Regions from separate parts of the Exiguobacterium sp. UBA5002 genome, predicted to be linked through region 2. Evidence: riboswitches for the same ligand, from Rfam matches in the RefSeq annotation. Region 2 holds a riboswitch; the other holds the start of a gene.

Region 1 (10,046 bases), on a different contig from region 2:
ATTTCCTCCTCTTACTTGCTTGTGACCGAAGTTTACTTCCCTTCTTCTACGCCGCGTTCGAGCGCCTTCCAGGCAAGTGTCGCACATTTGATCCGTGCCGGGAATTTCGTGACACCCGAGAGTGCCTCGACGTCCCCGAGGTCGAACGATTCGTCGTCATAGTCTTTTCCTTGGACCATGTCCGAAAAGATATCCGCGAGTCGTAAGGCTTCTTCGATAGTCTTACCTTTGACGAGTTGCGTCATCATTGAAGCAGACGCCATGCTGATGGAGCAGCCCTCCCCGTCAAATTTCGCATCACGGACGACATCGTCTTCAATCGCGAGCTGGAGACGAATCGTGTCGCCGCACGTCGGATTGTTCATGTCGATCGTGACGCCCCCCTCGATCGCACCGCGATTTCGGGGAGTTTTATAGTGATCCATGATCACTTGACGATACAAGTGATCGAGATTGTTAAAATCCATGACTGAAATACTCCTTCGTTTGGCGAAGTCCTGTCACGAGTGCGTCAACCTCTTCTTTCGTATTGTAGAGATAGAAGCTAGCGCGAGCCGTCGAGCTCGCTCCGAGCCAACGCATCAATGGTTGTGCACAGTGGTGACCGGCACGAACCGCGATTCCTTGCATATCAAGGACGGTTGCGACGTCATGTGCATGGACATCACCGAGATTGAACGTGACGAGCCCAACGCGTTCTTCCGGACCGTAAATCGTTAGTCCGTCGATGTCACGCATTTGTGCCATCGCGTACTGCGCGAGTTCACGTTCGTGTGCTTCGACGTTCTCTAGACCAATCTCTTCTAAGAAATCAATCGCTGCTGATAGACCAACAGCACCTGCGATGATTGGTGTACCGGCTTCGAAACGGTATGGAGACGGTTTGAATGTCGACTCTTCAAGACCGACGTAATCAATCATTTCGCCACCGAATTCGACAGGTTCCATCGCATTGAGTAATGCCTTTTTCCCGTAAAGGACACCGACGCCTGTCGGACCACACATCTTGTGTGCAGAGAAGGCGAGGAAGTCACAGTCGAGATCCGTAACATTAATCCGTTGGTGCGGTGCACTTTGCGCGGCATCGACGACCATGACAGCTCCTCGAGCGTGCGCAAGACGTGCGACTTCTTTGATCGGATTGATCGTACCGAGGACGTTCGAGACATGTGCCATCGCGACGATTTTCGTCCGGTCGGACAGTTGTGCTTCGACCGCTTCGACCGTCACGCGACCATCCGCTGTCAAATCAACGTATTTCAACTTCGCTTTTTTGCGTTTAGCGACTTGTTGCCACGGAATGAGATTCGCATGGTGTTCGAGGTACGTGACGACGATTTCGTCGCCTTCTTCGACATGCTCCATACCGTAGCTTGACGCGACGATGTTGATCGCCGTCGTCGTGCCGCGGGTAAAGATAATTTCTTCATGGTGTTGCGCCTGGATGAAACGACGAACGTTCTCACGCGCACCTTCGTACGCATCCGTCGCTCGTGTTCCGAGCGTATGGACGCCACGGTGCACATTCGAATGAATCGTCTTATAGTAGTCGTCAATCGCATTGATGACGACGAGCGGCTTCTGCGAAGAGGCCGCACTATCGAGATAGACGAGTTTCCGGTCGTTGACCTGTTGGTCGAGGATCGGAAACTGATTGCGGATGGATGCATCGATTCCCATATTAGTTTACTTTCCCTTCGATGACTTGAACGAGACGTTCTTTCACCGAGTCAATCGCAAGTTCCGAGACGACTGGCTGGAGGAAACCATGAACGACGAGGCGTTCTGCTTCCTTCCGTGAAAGACCACGGCTCATCAAGTAGTAGAGTTGTAATTCATCGACACGACCGACAGATGCCGCGTGTCCTGCCATGACGTCATCCTCATCGATCAAGAGGATCGGGTTCGCATCACCACGTGCCTTTTCAGACAACATGAGGACACGTTCCGTTTGAACGCCGTTTGATTTCGAAGCGCCGTGATGGATCATCGACGTTCCGTTGAAGATTGATGTTGCTGCGTCTTTTTGGACACCGTGGATCAAGATGAAACCTTCTGATCCTTTACCGAAATGGTCCGTACGGACGTTGAAGTTTTGTTTTTGCTCTCCACGACCGACCGTAACGGCTTTCGTATCTGAGAACGAATCGTTTCCGACGAGGTGTGTTTTTGTTTCTGTGACCGTGTGACCGTCATTCATGTGACCGAGTGCCCATTCGAGCTTCGCGCCTTGTTTGACGACACCGCGACGGTTCATATACGTGACGGCACCTTTAGATAGTGTATCGACACCACCGAAGAGAACTTTTGCGTTGTCTTCGACGAATACTTCTGTGACGACGTTGACGTTATGCGCTTCGTCACCGTAAGAGACGAAGTTTTCGATATACGTCAATTCGCTGTCAGCATCTGCGACGATGATTGTGTGATGGTAAAGGGCAGCGCCTGATTGCTCAAGCGTGTAGATTGCTTGCATCGGTACAGACAGCTTGACGCCTTTTGGTACATAAAGGAACGTACCGCCGTTACGAAGTGCTGCGTTTAATGCCGCAAGACGATCTTCGTTGACTTGAACACCTTCCGTCATGAAGTACTTCTCGACGAGTTCCGGGTGTTGTTTTAATGCGTCTTCGAGTGTCGTGAAGATGACGCCGTTCGACGCTTCACTGTTTTGCGCGTGGACAAGTTGTCCGTTACGTGTGACGAGCATGTGATCACGGTTTTCGCCGATCAATGCTTCGATATCTGAAGAAAGACCAGTGACGGTTTCAAGTTCCGTCGTACCTTCTGTAAAGTTCCAGCCTTCGATCTTGATTTTTTCTACTTTTGGCAATGCGAGCGTTGGGGCAAGATCAAGCGCGTCTTGACGCTTTGCGACCATCCAAGATGGTTCCCCTAAGCGAGTCGCACGTTCTGCCACTGCCTCGCGATTTACTGCAAGATTCAGTTCTACAGTCATCATGCTTCCTCCCTCGTCTTACGCTTTTGTTTCGATTTCGACGTCTTCGATGCCGAGTTCTTTTTTAACCCAGTCATAACCTTCTGCTTCGAGACGGTGTGCGAGTTCTTTACCACCAGACATGACGATTTTTCCGCCCATCATGATGTGGATGAAGTCTGGCTCGATATAGTTCAAGAGACGTTGATAGTGCGTGATGATCAAGCAGCCGAATTCAGGTGAACGCATTTCGTTGACACCTTTTGCGACGACTTTCAATGCATCGATATCAAGACCTGAATCGATTTCATCGAGAATCGCGATTGCTGGTTTAAGCATCATCATCTGAAGAATTTCGTTACGTTTCTTTTCTCCACCAGAGAAACCTTCGTTGAGGTAACGGTGTGCCATTTCTGAAGGCATCTCGAGAAGTCCCATTTGTGAATCAAGTTCACGGATGAATTTCATGAGTGAGATTTCATCGCCTTCTTCACGACGCGAGTTGATCGCTGAACGAAGGAAGTCTGAGTTCGTGACACCACTGATTTCGCTTGGGTACTGCATTGCGAGGAACATTCCCGCTTGTGCGCGCTCATCGACTTCCATGTCGAGAACGTCTTCGCCGTCGAGTGTGACTGAACCAGATGTCACTTCGTACGATGGGTGACCCATCAATGCTGATGCGAGTGTTGATTTACCTGTCCCGTTTGGTCCCATGACCGCGTGGATTTCCCCGCCTTTGATTTCCAAGTTGACGCCTTTCAAGATTTCCTTGCCGTCGATCGCGACGTGTAGATCTTCAATCTTCAAGTGTGAAGCCTTCATGTTAGAATCCCTCCATCTATTCATTTCGTGACTGACGATTCAGAACACGAGCGTTACTAATTTAGTATCATTCTAATCTTAAAGAAACATGGCGTATTATTCAAGCGTCATCGCTCGTTGTTTTTTCTCAAAATCACGCGTTTTGTTGAGAATCATTCGAAAGTTTCACCGGTTCCTCGAGTTCCTCGATCGTCGAAGCCCGATGAATCCGTTGTGACAGTAAGAGCAGTGGTATTCCGAATAATGTCAAGCCCGCTAATATCCCGAAAATCGGTAACGGACGGTCCGCTCCATATAAACTTAACAAATGTCCTCCGGCGATCGGACCGATTGATTGTCCGATCGACGTCAAGCCCATCGCTCCGAAATAACTGCCCCGTAATTCCGGCTTCGCGAACCGATCGGTCAAGATGTCGGTCATCGTGAACATCATGACTTCGCCGCACGTGAAAATGAACATCGCGACGATCATCAACCAGATCGCGTTCGCATTTCCCATGATGAACAATCCGATCGCAACAGTCGCAATTCCGGTCGTGATCGAGACGAGTGGTGACGTCTTCATACCAAACTTCATGATCAGATATTGGACGATTAAGACGGTGATCGCATTGATCGTGATCAAGATCGCATAGAGTGTCTTACCGCCTTCAAGGAGTGACGTCTCCGTCAAGAACTGTGGCAAGGTCGAGTTGAACTGGCTGTAGCCAAAGACGCCGAAGATGATGCCGGCAAGTGCCAGTGTAAAGGCGATATCCGTCCGCAACAGACGAACCGTTGCTCCAAACGACACCTTTTTCCCACCATGCGTCTCGGTGATCGGATGGCGTTTGAATAAGATACCAATCATCACCCCGTACACGATATAGACGAACGCCGTGATGTAAAACGTCGCGGACGTGTTCCCTGCACTCAGCAGTAAAGCGATTCCCGGTCCGATCGCTGCTGCGATGTTGATCATCGCGTAACGGATATTGAAGACGAACAACCGGTTCGCTTCATCCGTCGTATCACTGATCAAGGCACGAGCAGATGGCTCGAAGATTGAGCGACAGACCCCGTTCAAGGCACTGAGCGTAAAGAATGCCCAGAACGTCTCGACTTGTGCCAGCGCGATGAAGACGATCGCGAATCCGATCGTTCCGGCAAGCATCATCGCCCGGCGACCATACCGATCCGACAAGGTACCACCGATGAAACTCATAATGAGGCTGGCGATCGCTGAGATACTGAGGACCCAGCCGACATCGACCGGATCAAACTTCAAGACGGTCGTCATGTAGATGGCGAAGAACGGCATCGTGATGAACGTTCCGAGACGCGAGAAAAACGTCCCGAACAAGACCCCGAGTGTCAACGGATGCAGTTGACGTATGCGTTGCATATGATTCCCCCTAACCCCTGTTTCCGACAAATGAAAAGCATCCTTCCATTATATAGGAAGGATGCCGGCTTCGGTGAACTTATTTGCTGACTGGAACGACCGCACCTTTGTACTTGTCGAGGATCCAATCTTGATTTTTCTTTTCGTGCAGCACGTCAAGAAGTGTTGTGACACGCTTGTCTTTTTCATCGCCATCACGTGTGACGATGATGTTGACGTATGGTGAAGACTCATCTTCTGATGCGATCGCGTCTTTTAACGGGTTCAGACCGTTATCGATCGCATAGTTCGTGTTGATGAGGACGGCGTCGCCTTCATTGTTTTTGTAAGCTTGCGGAAGAAGCGATGCTTCGATGTTCGTTTTGAACTTAAGTTTCTTCGGGTTCTCCGCGATATCGCCGAGTTGTGCATCTGTCGTTTTACCGTCTTTGAGTTTGATCAACCCTTCGTTTTGAAGGAACGTCAAGACACGACCGCGTTCCGCGACGTTTGAGCTCGTTAAGATCGTTGCACCGTTTGGCAACTTATCGAGTGACTTGTATTTCTTCGAGTAGATACCGAGTGGTTCAACATGGACGCCACCTGCGTTCGCGAACTTATACGATTTGTTTTCTTTCTCTTGTTGCTCAAGATACGGTACGTGCTGGAAGTAGTTCGCATCGATTTCTTTTGAAGCGAGCGCTTTGTTCGGAAGTACGTAATCTTGGAACTTCTTGATTTCAAGCTTGTAACCTTTTGCTTCATATTCTTTTTTAACGTGCTGAAGAATCTCAGCGTGCGGTACGTTTGAAGCACCGATGACAAGTGTTTTGTCGTCGCTGTCTGATCCTGATGATTTTTCGCCACATGCAGCAAGACTAATAGCTAAGACGGATACAGCAGCAGTACCTACGAATTTTTTCCAAGTTTTCATGAATGATTCCTCCAATATGATTAAGTTTCGAATTAACGTTTATCGATCGCACGGATCAGCAAATCACCAATGATTTGGATGACGAAGACGATCGCTAAGATTAAGAGTGTCGCAATGACGATGACATCGTTTTGAGAACGCTGGAATCCTTCGATGAAGGCCATGTCCCCAAGTCCACCTCCGCCGACTACTCCGGCCATTGCCGTATAACCGACAAGTGAGACGAGTGTGACCGTGATACCAGAAACGATGGCAGGCAACGCTTCCGGGATTAAGACTTTATAGATGATTTGGAACTTCGTCGCCCCCATCGATTCAGCTGCCTCGATGACACCTTTATCGACTTCACGTAACGCGAGTTCAACCATCCGACCGTAAAATGGTGCAGCACCGAAAATCAGTGCCGGTAATGCTGCCGTTGGTCCGAGGAACGAACCGACGATCGCTGTCGTAAATGGAATCAATAAGATCAGTAAGATGATGAACGGAATCGAACGGAAGACGTTGACGATCAAGCTCAACACTGAATAGAACGCCCGATTCTTGAACAATAACTCTTCGTTTGTCGCATACAATAGTAAACCAATGATCAAACCGAGAACGAATGTCGAAACCCCAGCGATTGCCGTCATATAGACGGTACTGCCTGTCGCTTCCCACACCATGTCCCAATCTAGGTTGTCAAAGAATGAAATCATCGGTGATCCACCTCCACTTCAACATCACTGGCTTGAAGCTTCGTGATGACCGCTTGTGTTGCTTCTGTTTCCCCGATCAACTGAATGAACAGTGTACCGAGTGCCCCTTCCTGTGATTGACCGACGTTTCCGCCGATGATGTTGAACAGGACCGGTGAATCCTTCATGACTTCCGCGAGGATCGGGCTTTCCGCTGTTGATCCGACGAACGTCAACTGAACGATTTTTCCGGTTGGGTACCGTTCGCGTAGTTTCGCGAACGTCAACTCGTTTTCCGAAGGCGACGTCAATTGTTTGACGAACTCCTTCGTCATCGCTTGCTTCGGATGACGGAAGACCTCTGCGACCGGTCCTTGCTCGACGATTTTACCGGCTTCCATGACGGCGACCCGGTGACAGATTTTTTGAATGACGTGCATCTCGTGTGTGATCAAGACGATCGTCAGTTTCAGTTTTTCATTGATGTCAACGAGTAACTCAAGGATTGAGTCCGTCGTCTTCGGATCGAGTGCACTTGTTGCCTCGTCACATAAGAGAACGTCCGGGTTCGATGCCAGTGCCCGAGCGATACCGACACGTTGCTTTTGACCACCGGATAATTGCGACGGATAGGCTTTTTCACGTCCGTCTAAACCAACGAGTTGGATCAGTTCCGCTACCCGTTCCTTGCGGTGTGCTTTCGGGAAGCCACCGAGCTCGAGTGGGAACATGATGTTCTCTTCAACCGTCCGTGACCATAGTAAGTTGAAATGTTGGAAGACCATCGAGACATTCTTACGGACGCCTCGTAATTCCTTTGGTTTTAGTGATGTCATCTCAACACCATCGATTTGGATCGAACCACTCGTTGGTGCTTCAAGCATATTCAGCAATCGGATCAAGGTCGATTTCCCTGCTCCGGAATAACCGATTATTCCAAAAATTTCACCGCGTTCGATTGTCAGATCGACATTCGCGACAGCTTCGACCGCTCCGCGCTTTGAGCGATAAATCTTTCCTACGTCTTGTAAACGAATCACAACTGTCCCTCCTAAAATAAAAAAAGTGCGCGCGTTTTAGAGCAAACGCGCGCACTTTTCAGTACACAAAACCATTTGCTCTCATCTCCCAGACTTTTGTCTGCTGGAATTAGCACCACTTCGGATTAGATCCGCGGTTGCCGGGTTTCATCGGGCCAGTCCCTCCACCACTCTCGATAAGAGTTTCGGTATTAAGTTTGTAGAATATATTCTGAATATTAGCAGGGGTTATTTTTGTTGTCAAACAGTTTTTTCAGAAACTTTTTCGAGGAACGTGAAAGCACGTGTTAAGTCTTCTTTCAAATCTTCCGCGTCCTCAAGTCCAACTGAAATCCGAACGAGACCGTCCGTGATGCCAAGTTCTGCCCGACGTTCTGCTGGGATCGACGCGTGCGTCATCCGTGCAGGAACGGAAATCAGACTCTCGACGGCACCAAGACTCTCAGCGAGTGTGAAGAAGTGTGTCGCCTCGACGAGTTTTTCTGCGTTCGCTGCTGAACCGACATCAAAGCTGATCATCCCACCGAATCCAGTCGCTTGTTTCGCTTGGATGTCGTGACCAGGATGCGATGCAAGTCCTGGATAGAAGATGTTCGAGACGATGTCTTGCGCTTGCAGGAACGCAACGAGATCATGGGCTGTCTCTTCGATCGCATCCATCCGGATACCGAGTGTACGAAGACCACGGACGAGCAAGAAGCTGTCTTGCGGTCCAAGTACGCCGCCTGTCGAGTTTTGGATGAAGTGAAGCTCTTCGCCGAGCGCATCATCTTTGACGACGACAAGTCCAGCGACGACGTCCGAGTGTCCGCCGATGTATTTTGTTGCACTGTGCAAGACGATGTCTGCACCAAGCGCGAGTGGTTGTTGATGATATGGAGTCGCGAACGTGTTGTCGACGACGAGTTTAAGATCGTGACGTTTGGCAATCGTTGCGATGGCTGCGATGTCCGTTACTTTCAACAACGGGTTCGTCGGTGTTTCGACGTAGACGATCTTCGTGTTGTCTTGGATCGCTGCTTCCGTCGCTGCAAGGTCCGTCGTATCGACGAATGTCACTTGGATGTTGAACTTTGGTAAGACGCGTTGCATCAAGCGGAACGTACCACCGTAGACGTCATCCGTCATGACGATGTGGTCGCCAGACTCAAGCAAGTGGAAGACGGCATGGATCGCTGCCATCCCAGAACCGAAGGCAAAACCACGTGCGCCGCCCTCGAGATCCGCAATCAATCGTTCGATGCTCGTCCGTGTTGGGTTCGCTGTCCGTGAGTATTCGTATCCGTCCTTGAGTTGACCGATTTTATCCTGCTTGTATGTGCTTGTTTGATAGATCGGAGGTGTGACGGCTCCTGTTGCCCGGTCGACACCTGTTCCTCCATGAATCAATGCTGTCTTCTTACGCATGAGTTTCGTCCACCTTTTCAAAGATTTGTTGGCTTAAGTAGCGTTCGGCACTGTCTGCGAAGACGGTGACGATCGTACTGCCGGGGTGACGCTTCGCGATATCAAGCGCAGCAACGAGCGCTGCACCTGCTGAACTACCGACGAGTAATCCTTCGCGAGCAGCGAGTGTATGAACCGCGTCAAATGCATCGCGGTCAGAAATCGTATGAATCTCGTCGACGAGTTCACGCGGAACGAGACTTGGCCATTTCGCTGTTCCAATGCCTTCTGTCTTATGCGGACCGGCTGGACCACCATTTAAGACGGAGCCTTCCGGTTCGACGATCGCTGCTTTTGTACCGAGACGTTGTTTTAAGAAGTCCGCTGTTCCGGCGAACGTACCACCTGAACCACAACCGGCAACGAACCAGTCGATGTGCGGCAAGTCCGCAATCAGCTCAGGACCGAGTGTCCGCTGATACGTGACTGGGTTCTCTTCGTTTTCGAATTGTAACGGAACGTAACTGTTCGGAATTTCCTGACCGAGTTCTTTTGCCCGGTCGATAGCCCCTTGCATATCGAGTTCAGTCGGCGTGTTGACGACGGTTGCGCCGAGTGCCCGCATCAACGTCTGTTTTTCCTGACTGAATTTTTCCGGAACGACACAGATGACTTGAAGATTGTATTTTTTAGCGGCGAGCGCCAAGCCGATGCCGGTATTCCCGGCTGTCGGCTCAATGATCGTACCGCCTGGTGTCACATGTCCGTTTTCGATCGCTGCATCAACGAGTTGAATGCCAAGGCGGTCTTTGACGCTGCCCCCAGGGTTCATCCATTCGAGCTTCGCCAAAATGCGCGTACCAGCAGGCAAATCGAATGAAGT
Region 2 (10,046 bases):
ATTGCGCAAGGTGCACAAGCGATGGGAAAACAAGTGACGATGTTCTTTACGTTCTGGGGCTTGAACATCATTCGAAAACCAGACGCACCGGCAGTTGAGAAAGCAGGAATCGAACGGATGATGGGCATGATGATGCCGAAACATGCCGGGGAGCTGCCGCTCTCGAACATGAACATGGCAGGCGCCGGTCAAAAAATGATGAAAAAAGTCATGAAGGACAAACAAGTCGATGCACTCGAGACGATGATGGCAAAAGCACAAGCTGCTGGTGTCCGAATGATCGCCTGCACGATGTCGATGGATATCATGGGCATCAAGAAAGAGGAATTACTGGATGATATCGATTATGGTGGCGTCGCCAGTTACCTTGGTGCAACGGATGGTGCCAATCTGAATCTGTTCATCTAATCTAAAAACCTGTTTAAATGAACGTGTCAAACCTGACATCTGATGTGAGGTTTGACACGTTTTTTGCGCCCTAAGGTATAGATGAGTTTGATTTTTCAAAAAAAATTGCGTATGATAATTCACATGTGAAAAAAGTTTACATCTAAAAAAGAGAAACTATGTGGTGGAAGTGGAGGGAATCGGATGGAGAAGCAGGTAATGGATGTAGTCAGTAGAATCAGTGACTACTTATGGACGAACGTACTGATCATCTTACTCGTCGGATTAGGGATTTATTTTACATTCCGGATGCGGTTCGTTCAATTCCGGATGATACCGGAGATGTTACGCTTACTGTTCCAAGGAACGGATAAAGGGAAAGACGGCGTGTCGCCATTCCAAGCATTTGCGATCAGTACGGCAGCACGTGTCGGTACTGGTAATATCGCGGGTGTCGCAACAGCGATCGCACTTGGTGGACCAGGAGCGGTCTTCTGGATGTGGTTGATTGCCTTGATCGGCTCGGCATCGGCATTCGTCGAGAGTACACTCGCGCAGATCTACAAGGTGCGGGACAATAAGGCATGGCGTGGGGGCCCTGCCTATTATATGGAAAAAGCACTCGGTCAACGTTGGTTAGGGATTTTATTCAGTATCTTGATTACGATCTCATTCGGATTTGTCTTCAATTCCGTTCAATCGAATACGATCTCGCTTTCACTTCAAAATCAATACGGCTTTGATAAGACATGGATTACGGTCGGACTAGTCGTGCTGACGGCACTTGTCATCTTTGGTGGCGTCCGTAGTATCGCAACCGTCGCGTCTTTCCTCGTACCGATCATGGCCGGTGGTTATATCCTGATCGCGCTCTATATCATGGCGACGAATCTTGAAGTACTGCCAAGTATTTTTAAATTGATCTTCCAAGAAGGGTTATTCGAGTTTAAGACGTTAGCAGGGGGAGCAATCGGGGCGGCCGTTCTGAATGGTATTCGTCGCGGTTTGTTCTCGAACGAAGCCGGTATGGGTTCAGCACCGAACGCAGCGGCAACAGCGGAAGTCTCTCACCCGGTCAAACAAGGGTTGATTCAATCGTTTGCGGTCTTCGTTGATACGTTGATGGTCTGTTCGGCGACAGCGATGATCGTTCTCGTCAGTGGAGTGGCAACAAAGGATGCTAGTGGTCAACCGGTAGCTGGGATCGACTTAGCGCAAGGTGCGCTCGCATCACAAGTGGGATCACTCGCGACAGGATTCATGGTCGTCGCGATTTTCCTCTTTGCTTTTAGTTCTGTCGTCGGAAACTACTACTACGGTGAATCGAATATCAACTTCATCCGTGAAAATAAACAAGTCTTGATGGCGTATCGTGTACTCGTTCTCGTCATGATCGTCTTCGGTTCACTCGTTGAATCGGCGAACCTCGTGTGGGCGTTGGCAGATATCTTCATGGGACTGATGGCGATCGTTAACTTGTATGCGATCTTCCGTCTCTCGAAAATCGCGAAACTAGCGCTCGAAGATTATGTCGGGCAACGAAAAGCTGGAAAAGAGCCACGATTCTATGCGGACTCGATTCCGAACTTGCCGGGGAAAGATGCGCTTGAAGCATGGCAAGAATCAGAAAAAGACGAAAAAGCAATTTAAGGAAAAGGGAGTCAGAGAAATCTGGCTCTTTTTTTGTATAGAACGAATTTAAAAAGGGAATACAGAGTACAGAAGGGAGGGGGAGAATGGAAAACGTACATTTCGTCCGCGTCACGGATGCGGTCTGGGAGTCGTTCGGAAACGATCCCCACATCATCATGGACTGGATTTTATTCATTCATGAGACACAACCCGATCATGAACAATTGTTCGCCCTCGAACAGACGAACACCATCTATCATTTGATGAATCAAATCGATATCTATATTGATCAAGACACACATTACAACCTGGGACGAGCGATCGTTGGCGAAGAGTTGATCGTCAATGAGGAGAAAGCGGCGATTGTCGGTATTCTGCCCTTGCCACTCCTCATCATCTCGGCTGAGGTGATGCGGAATTTTGATCAACGGGCACTCGCTTCGATTCATGATGAAGCCGGAACACCGGGCGAATTCGAGGATATCTGGGAACAGTTTGCCGATTTACGTGCCTATTTTCAAAAGGCAGAAGAAGCGGAAGATACGATTTTGATTTATTATGTCTGATCAGCTTAAATCATAAAAAAAAGAGACCCGCTTCCAAGTCGTAGACTGGAAACGGGTCTCTCGTCGTTCAGATGAAGCAAGACGTCTTCACATGGAAGCCGTTCTTTTTTACGATAACCTTTAGATTAAAAATCGATTTCGTCTGGATCCGGTCCGAGGCGGACATCCGTTGCCAGACGATCAATTCTCTCAAGATCATCGGCATCGAGTTGGAAATCAAAGACGTCGAAGTTTTCTGCAATGCGTTCTGGTGTGACGGATTTTGGAAGAGCAACGATACCGTTGTCGAGGTGCCAGCGCAAGACGACTTGTGAAGGTGTCTTACCATGCTTCTCTGCGATTTCCTTGAAATCGTTGATTTCGAGGAATTTCCCTTGCATGAGTGGACTCCATGCTTCGACTTGGATGTTGTGATCTTGCAAGTATTCGTGCAGTTCGTGTTGTGGCAATTGTGGATGCAATTCGACTTGGTTGATCATTGGTGCCATCAAGCCCTCTTCTGCCAATGTATCGAGGTGATGTTCTTTGAAGTTCGAGACACCGATCGCTTTGATCTTGCCTGCTTCATACAGTTCAACCATTGCTTTCCACGCTTCGATATAGCCTTCGACCGGCCAGTGGATGAGATAAAGGTCAAGATAATCTGTTTCGAGACGTTCGAGCGATTCTGCGAATGCTTCCTTCGTCCGACCGGCACGAATATCATCGTTCCAGACTTTTGACGTTAAGAAGAGATCCTCACGTTTCACGCCGCTTTCCTTGATTCCTTTTGCGACACCGCGCTCGTTTTTGTAGACAGCAGCCGTATCGATATGACGATAACCGACACGTAATGCTTCAGCAACAGCAGCGGGTGCTTCTGTCTCTTCGTCTACTTGCCAGACACCGAATCCAATTTGGGGAATCGTAATACCGTTTGAAAGTTTTGCGTATTGCATGTGTTACTCCTCCTCATAAAACGTAGTTTAGATTTGCTCGTTTAGTTTAGCACGAACGAACGAAACCGTCCGTTTCCATGCTCATGGAGGAATAGAATGGGTTAAAATAAAAGAGAATTCATCACATCTGACCGTATGTCAGAAAGAGGGGGAGAAAGGATGGCTCAAAAGAATAAAAAGCTATCAAAGGGAGCTTGGCTTAGTATTAGTGCCTTGTTGGTCACGCAAGCAGTTAGCCTATTTTTCAGTGTACGAAAATCAGGACGTAACCCGTGGGTATGGGGAGGCGCGGGACTCGTTCAGTTTCCACTTCCAGCAATCGCGTATTTGATTTTAGAACGACAAGCGAAGCAGAAAAAATAACGAAACAGGTCCGATCATAGCGATCGGACCTGTCGTTTGTTAAGAAGAGATTTTTTCTTGTTGAGCAACTGATTTCTTTGGACGTGGGAAACCGAAGATGATGGCAATCGATCCACAGACGAAGAGCAGGAACGGATAGAACAGATACGGAATCAGTTCCGGTGAAGCCGTTTTCGTCAATTCTGCTGCAATCAAGAGTTGCGCCCCATACGGAATGATACCTTGAATCCCACAAGAGAAGATATCGAGAATACTCGCTGATTTCTTGCGATCGACTTCATACGTATCAGCGATTTCAGCTGCCAGTGGTCCAGCGACGAGAATCGAGATCGTATTGTTCGCCGTTGCGAGATTCGTCGCACTGACGAGTGCTGCCATACTGAATTCGGCACCGCGACGCTGAGAAATCTTGCGCGTCAACGTCTCTTTCAAGTAGACGATTCCACCGTTGAACGTGATCAAGCTGACGAGACCACCCATGAGGAGCGTCAAAATGGAGATTTCCGCCATGCCCATCATTCCTTTTGACATCGAGAGGACGAAGCCACTCAAGCCGAAACTACCATCAATCATACCGATGATGCCGGTGAGTAACGTACCACCAATTAAGACAAGAATGACATTGACGCCAAATAGTGCAAGGACGATGACAGCAAGATATGGAATCAACTTGTAGAATTCAAATGCTTTTGCTTCGACGACGTCACCAGAACCAGAAACGAATGCGAGTAGGATGACCGTCAAAATAGCAGCCGGTAGGACGATCATGAAGTTCGTCCGGAACTTATCGCGCATGTTCGTTTTTTGGGTACGGACGGCAGCAATCGTCGTATCCGAGATGAACGACAAGTTATCGCCGAACATCGATCCACCAACGACTGACGCTGCTGCGATCGCAACGTTGATGCCTGTCGCTTCATGAATACCGAAGGCGATCGGCGCGAGTGCAGCAATCGTTCCAGTCGATGTTCCCATTGCCATCGAGATGAAGGCAGCGATGATGAACAGACCACTCATCAGTAATGACGGAGGTAGGAACGTCAAAGCAGCATTGACGGTTGCATCGATGGCACCGATTGCTTCTGCCGTTCCAGAAAACGTACCGGCTAATAAGAAGATGAAGACCATGATCATGATATCAGGATTTCCGGCACCCGTTGCGATTCGTTCGACCGTTTGATTGATGGATCCTTTCGTCGTGATTGCAGCAAAGATCAAAGCGATCAATGCGGCGATAAGGATCGGAAATTTGTAAAAGTCGTCATAGAAGATCCCGGCTCCGATGAAGAGGACCAGGAATACGACGAGGGGAAGCAGTGCCCATTTGTTAGGCATGATCGTTTCATTCATTGTTGACACCTCGTTTCTCAAAGATACAAAAAAGACCCCTTCGCAAGAAAGAAGGAGGTCTTTATGAAATAAAGACGCTCTTCTTATCTCTCAAGCTTTCGCTTGCTGGATTTGGCACAGTACGAATCAAATCGTCCGCTGCCGAAACATCATTGGGCCAGTCCCTCCGTTTCTCGCGATAAAAAGAAGTCATTCAATTGTTTAAAACACGTTTCTTACCGTACCGCATTGAGTAACGCGTGTCAACTGTACTTTACTGAAGTGCTTGTTTTAACGTCTGGACGTTTTCTTCCATCAATTTAAAATAAGAGCTGTTTTGCTGTGCTTTCGTGACGGACTCTAGATTATGAATCGTCACGGATTCAGCTCCGATTTCTTTTTGAATGACACGTGCGACCTTAGGTGAGACCGTTTCTTCGAACGCGACGTATTTCAAATCATGCATCCGTGCTTCTTTCACTAAAGCAGCCAGTTGCTTTTGTGACGGTTCATCGGAAGGAGAAATTCCCGCGATCGGCAGTTGCGTGAAACCATATCGTTCTGCGAGGTAACCGTAAGCGGCATGCGTAACGAGAAGTTCTTTTTTCGATCCATCAGCGACGGCTTGTTTGAATTCTTTATCTAGTGCGTCAGCTTGCTGATCGAACGCTTTTAAGTTTTTCTCGAATGTCGCTTTGTCTTTTGGTATTTCTTTTGATAGAGCGACTGTGATGGAACGTGCCATTGCTTTTGCGTTGGTAGGATCGAGCCAGACGTGTGGATCGTATTTTCCGTGGTCATGGCCTTCTTCTTCATGCGCAGGTTTATCCGTTGCGTGATCATCGTGCCCTTCTTCTTCGTGGGCATGTTCGTCTTCACTATGCCCCTCTTCTTCATGTGCATGGAGTGTAGCATCCGATTCTAGTAAGTTGACGTCCTTACTCGTCTCGACGAAGCGGACATCCGTGCCTTTTAGACTCTCCTGGATTTTTTTCGAATACGGCTCGAGCGTCGTACCGGTTAAGAGGAACAAGTCGCCCTTAGCAATCTCGGTGAGTTGTTTTGACGTCGGCTCGTAAGAGTGGGGGTCTGCTCCAGGTGGGACGATCATCTTGACGTTGACTTGATCCCCTCCGATTTCGCGGGCAATAGCAGCCGTCGCGAACGTTGATGCATAGACTTCTGTCTGGGTTTTATCTGAAGTCGATGAATCGGTATTCGAACCGCAAGCAGCGAGAACACTTGCACTTGCGAAAGCGACTGTTAAAGCGGGAATGATTTTTTTCATTATATGATACCTCCATTATTAAAACGTAACTATTCCGATTTGGACTTTCTCACTATAGCGGAACGCTGGTGAAGCGTCAAGTACGAATACCGAGACGTTCGACTTCTTTTAAAACGGGGTAGAAGGATAATAAAGTGAAGAAACTAGCACGTCTTTTGGAGGTGATCAAGTGAAACGTGAAACTGCATGGCTAATGGGGGGAGCTGCGTTATTGACGACGGCAGCAGCGGGAGCGAGTATCTGGAACAATTATGGTGCATTGCTTCGATGGACCGAACCCGCCTTGCCACTCACAGAAAAACAACTTGCACCGCGGACGCTCACCTACAAACAGGTGGGAAACCGCATCTTACAGCTCGATCTCTATTATCCACCGGGAGAAGGACCGTTTCCAGTTGCCATCTATGCACACGGTGGTGCATTCGTTCGTGGAGAGCGCGATGACATGTTCTGCTTTAGTCCAATCGTCGACCGTCTGCTTGAACTCGGAGTTGCCGTCTGTAGTATTGAGTATCGTTTGTTCGAAGAGGGCAGTTATTTTCCGGATAACCTCGAAGATGTACGGGATGCGTTATGTTTTTTGAATAAGGAAGCAGAGGGTCTTCGCATTCTAAGAGGACGGATGATGGTATGGGGAGACTCAGCCGGAGCCGCACTCATGCTGACGACGGCACTTGCCCCATCTGCTTTCGTTGGTGAGCGTGATGAGCGCCACATGCCATTGATCAGTGGTGTGATCGCTTTATATCCACCGACGAACTTTTTGTTGTTTAATTTCATTCAGACTTGGATTGCCCACATTAAGTTCTACAAGGGGGGACGAGAAGAATGGCGCAAGCTGATGACGCACGTCTCACCCGTCACGCACCTAACATCGGATGCCCCGCCCATCATGCTCTTGCACGGTAAAAAAGATCCAATCGTCCCATTTTCTCAAGCCTTGCATTTCGTTGAGAAGGGAGCAGATGTCGGAGCAGATGTTCGTTTGTTTTCCTTTCCGAATGGCACCCACTCACTTGCCAGTTTCGCTCAGACGGAAAATCCGTTAAAGATCGAGCGATTGCTTGAACGAATTGAACGTTTCACCTGTCAGGTACTACTGTTGCCACCACGACAACTTCCGAATGGAAAACATGATACAATCAGTCATATTTCTTAAATGAGGGAGACAGAGACATGACTGAAATTTGTTTAGTGCGGCATGGTCAGACGGATTGGAACTTAAACGAACGGATTCAGGGAAGAGAAGATATCCCGTTGAATGCAACAGGGAAAAGACAAGCGGAACTCAGTGCCGCTTATCTATCGAATGAAAAGTGGGATGTCTTATTAGCAAGTCCCTTGTCGCGTGCCGTTGAGACAGCAGAAATCATCGGTCGTGCTGTTGGTTTAACGATTACAGCGACAGACGAGCGACTTGTCGAACGCGAATTCGGAGCTGCTTCCGGTGAACCGGTTGCGTCGATTTATGAAGCTGTTCAAGCGAACGATACGAAACGTGTTCCGGGTCTTGAAACGGAACAAGCGATTCAGGATCGCGTATTCGAAGCATTACAGGAAGTGACACGAACGTATGAGGGGAAACGAATCTTAATCGTCTGTCACTCGCATACGATCAAAGCAGCCTTATCGTCGATTGATGAGACATTCAGTTACCGGACACCTTTGAAAAATGCATGTGCGAATTATATCCAATATACGGACCACTATACGATTGATCGAATCAATGTAGCGGATCACATCACGGACGAAGTCGAAAAACCTTAAGAAATCGGTGTTTCTGGATGTTCTGCTAGATACTGTTTAAATGTTTCTTTAGCGATACTCGTGATATGTGCACCGCGTTTTGAACGACGATCCTTGTATTCTTGGACGAGTTCCTCACCAGCGAATCCATCTTCGACGACTTCACGTAAGATCGATTCGGATAAATCATTCTTCATCATGACCATCTTACCAGTGAAGACATAGGAGACGTGTTCGCTTAAGGCAGTCCGTTCAAGAGGCGTGACGATCATCGCGGCAGGGTCATTATCGGGTCGTGAGATCGTGATTTCAATCAAAGCACGTAAATGTTTTGTGAACAATTCATCGACGATCGGCTGATCGCTCGAAGGAACGACGATTTCTGCGACCCATTGTGCCGTTTGTTCGGTACTGACCGTTAGTCCGTCTTGAATGGCGACGGGAATCGTCGTATCACGTCCTGACTCGTCCATTAAAATGCGCAATGTGCATAATTTAAAGGTTTTCATGAAAAAATGCCCTCCCTTGATCGCTTACGATTTTTCTACAGTATACCGTGAGGAATGTGGGACGGGAAACTTTTCCTGACGAAATTCGTATGAACTATGTTTAAATAAGACTAGATATTACTAACAGGAGGATCGTTCATTATGCCGCAAGTACTCATTGGAATATTAGGAATCCTGGGTATTGTCTTACTTGCCCACCATATCATCATGTATTGGCATGCTGAACCGACAGACCGCCCGACGCTTGCATATCGCATTGCGCTCCTGATTGCCTGTTTGCTACTCATTAGTGGAAGTGATCATTTAATCAGTATTTTTTACGCGGATTCCTTAGCAGAATTCGGTCAACGCATAACGTATATCGTCTTCATCGGAGGTGCGCTTGGTTTCGCGTGGTACTTTCGTAAGAAGATGGAACAAGCGCCAACAGAAATGACACCTGTCGGAAACGAAGCAGGATTAACATGAGAAAAGCGCCGTTCATCCTGAGGGAGGAAGAACGGCGCTTGTTTGTGCGTCTTATTTTAAACCACTCGTGAGTCGTGTTTCCCGAATCATGTCGAGTTTGAGTTTCCAGAGACGGTCACTGAATGTGACGGCATAAATCTCTGGCAAACGGAGACGTTTGTACTCCTCCCAAAGACGACCAATCTGCGTTTCATGGAAGTGACGGATCTCTTCAATCGTTGGAACTGTATAAATTAGCTCTCCATCTTTGAAGATCGGTTCAAGCAAGCGTTCGACCTTGAACTGCTCCACACGGTTACGGAACGATGGGTCCCGGACGTCGATGAGATCGACGGCTTCAAGTGTCGATGGATCCTCGTCCATCAACGTCACGTAATCCCCTTTAAACTTATCCGTCACCGGATCGATGATGCGATAGACTTCCTTGATGTGTGGTGTCGTCGTCTTGGCTTTTGACGAGGACACTTTGATGACAGGCGTGAGTTCGCCGTCTACTTCACGCGCGACCAGTTTATAGACCATTCCGAGAGCGGGTTGCTCGTAAGCTGTAATACCACGTGTTCCGACGAGGAACGTATTCGCTTGGGCGCCTTGGATGCGCAAATCTTGGATGACGTACTCATCGAGATCCCCTGACAAGACGATGTCGACTTCCGGGAAGCCGGCTTCGTCAAGCATGTTACGAGCACGTTTTGACAAATAAGATAAGTCACCAGAATCGATCCGGATTCCGCGCAGTTTATGTCCTTTGGCTTGGAGTTCCTTTGCGACCGTGATGGCATTCGGCAGACCACTCTTGAGTGTGTCATACGTATCGACG

Evidence for each region. A riboswitch is a leader RNA that binds a small molecule or an ion and turns the genes downstream of it on or off. The one in region 2 is predicted to bind S-adenosylmethionine.
Region 1: another riboswitch for S-adenosylmethionine. It lies ahead of B4C70_RS10195 (methionine ABC transporter ATP-binding protein); the one in region 2 lies ahead of B4C70_RS04205 (Na+/H+ antiporter NhaC family protein).

Annotation. Positions count from the first base shown of each region.
Region 1 covers NZ_DGYQ01000033.1:89,860-99,905, reverse strand. The annotation lists gene sufU (Fe-S cluster assembly sulfur transfer protein SufU) at 33-467, opposite strand; gene B4C70_RS10225 (cysteine desulfurase) at 457-1,680, opposite strand; gene sufD (Fe-S cluster assembly protein SufD) at 1,682-2,959, opposite strand; gene sufC (Fe-S cluster assembly ATPase SufC) at 2,978-3,763, opposite strand; gene B4C70_RS10210 (MDR family MFS transporter) at 3,897-5,147, opposite strand; gene B4C70_RS10205 (MetQ/NlpA family ABC transporter substrate-binding protein) at 5,227-6,060, opposite strand; gene B4C70_RS10200 (methionine ABC transporter permease) at 6,093-6,758, opposite strand; gene B4C70_RS10195 (methionine ABC transporter ATP-binding protein) at 6,755-7,777, opposite strand; SAM riboswitch class I at 7,856-7,960, opposite strand; gene B4C70_RS10190 (bifunctional cystathionine gamma-lyase/homocysteine desulfhydrase) at 8,018-9,184, opposite strand; gene B4C70_RS10185 (PLP-dependent cysteine synthase family protein) at 9,177-10,046, opposite strand, start outside.
Region 2 covers NZ_DGYQ01000019.1:11,065-21,110, reverse strand. The annotation lists gene B4C70_RS04230 (CoA-disulfide reductase) at 1-408, shown strand, start outside; gene B4C70_RS04225 (alanine/glycine:cation symporter family protein) at 592-2,037, shown strand; gene B4C70_RS04220 (hypothetical protein) at 2,124-2,585, shown strand; gene B4C70_RS04215 (aldo/keto reductase) at 2,711-3,523, opposite strand; gene B4C70_RS04210 (hypothetical protein) at 3,683-3,886, shown strand; gene B4C70_RS04205 (Na+/H+ antiporter NhaC family protein) at 3,926-5,236, opposite strand; SAM riboswitch class I at 5,317-5,421, opposite strand; gene B4C70_RS04200 (metal ABC transporter solute-binding protein, Zn/Mn family) at 5,490-6,503, opposite strand; gene B4C70_RS04195 (alpha/beta hydrolase) at 6,673-7,662, shown strand; gene B4C70_RS04190 (histidine phosphatase family protein) at 7,680-8,270, shown strand; gene B4C70_RS04185 (YwpF family protein) at 8,267-8,758, opposite strand; gene B4C70_RS04180 (hypothetical protein) at 8,900-9,226, shown strand; gene B4C70_RS04175 (nicotinate phosphoribosyltransferase) at 9,278-10,046, opposite strand, start outside.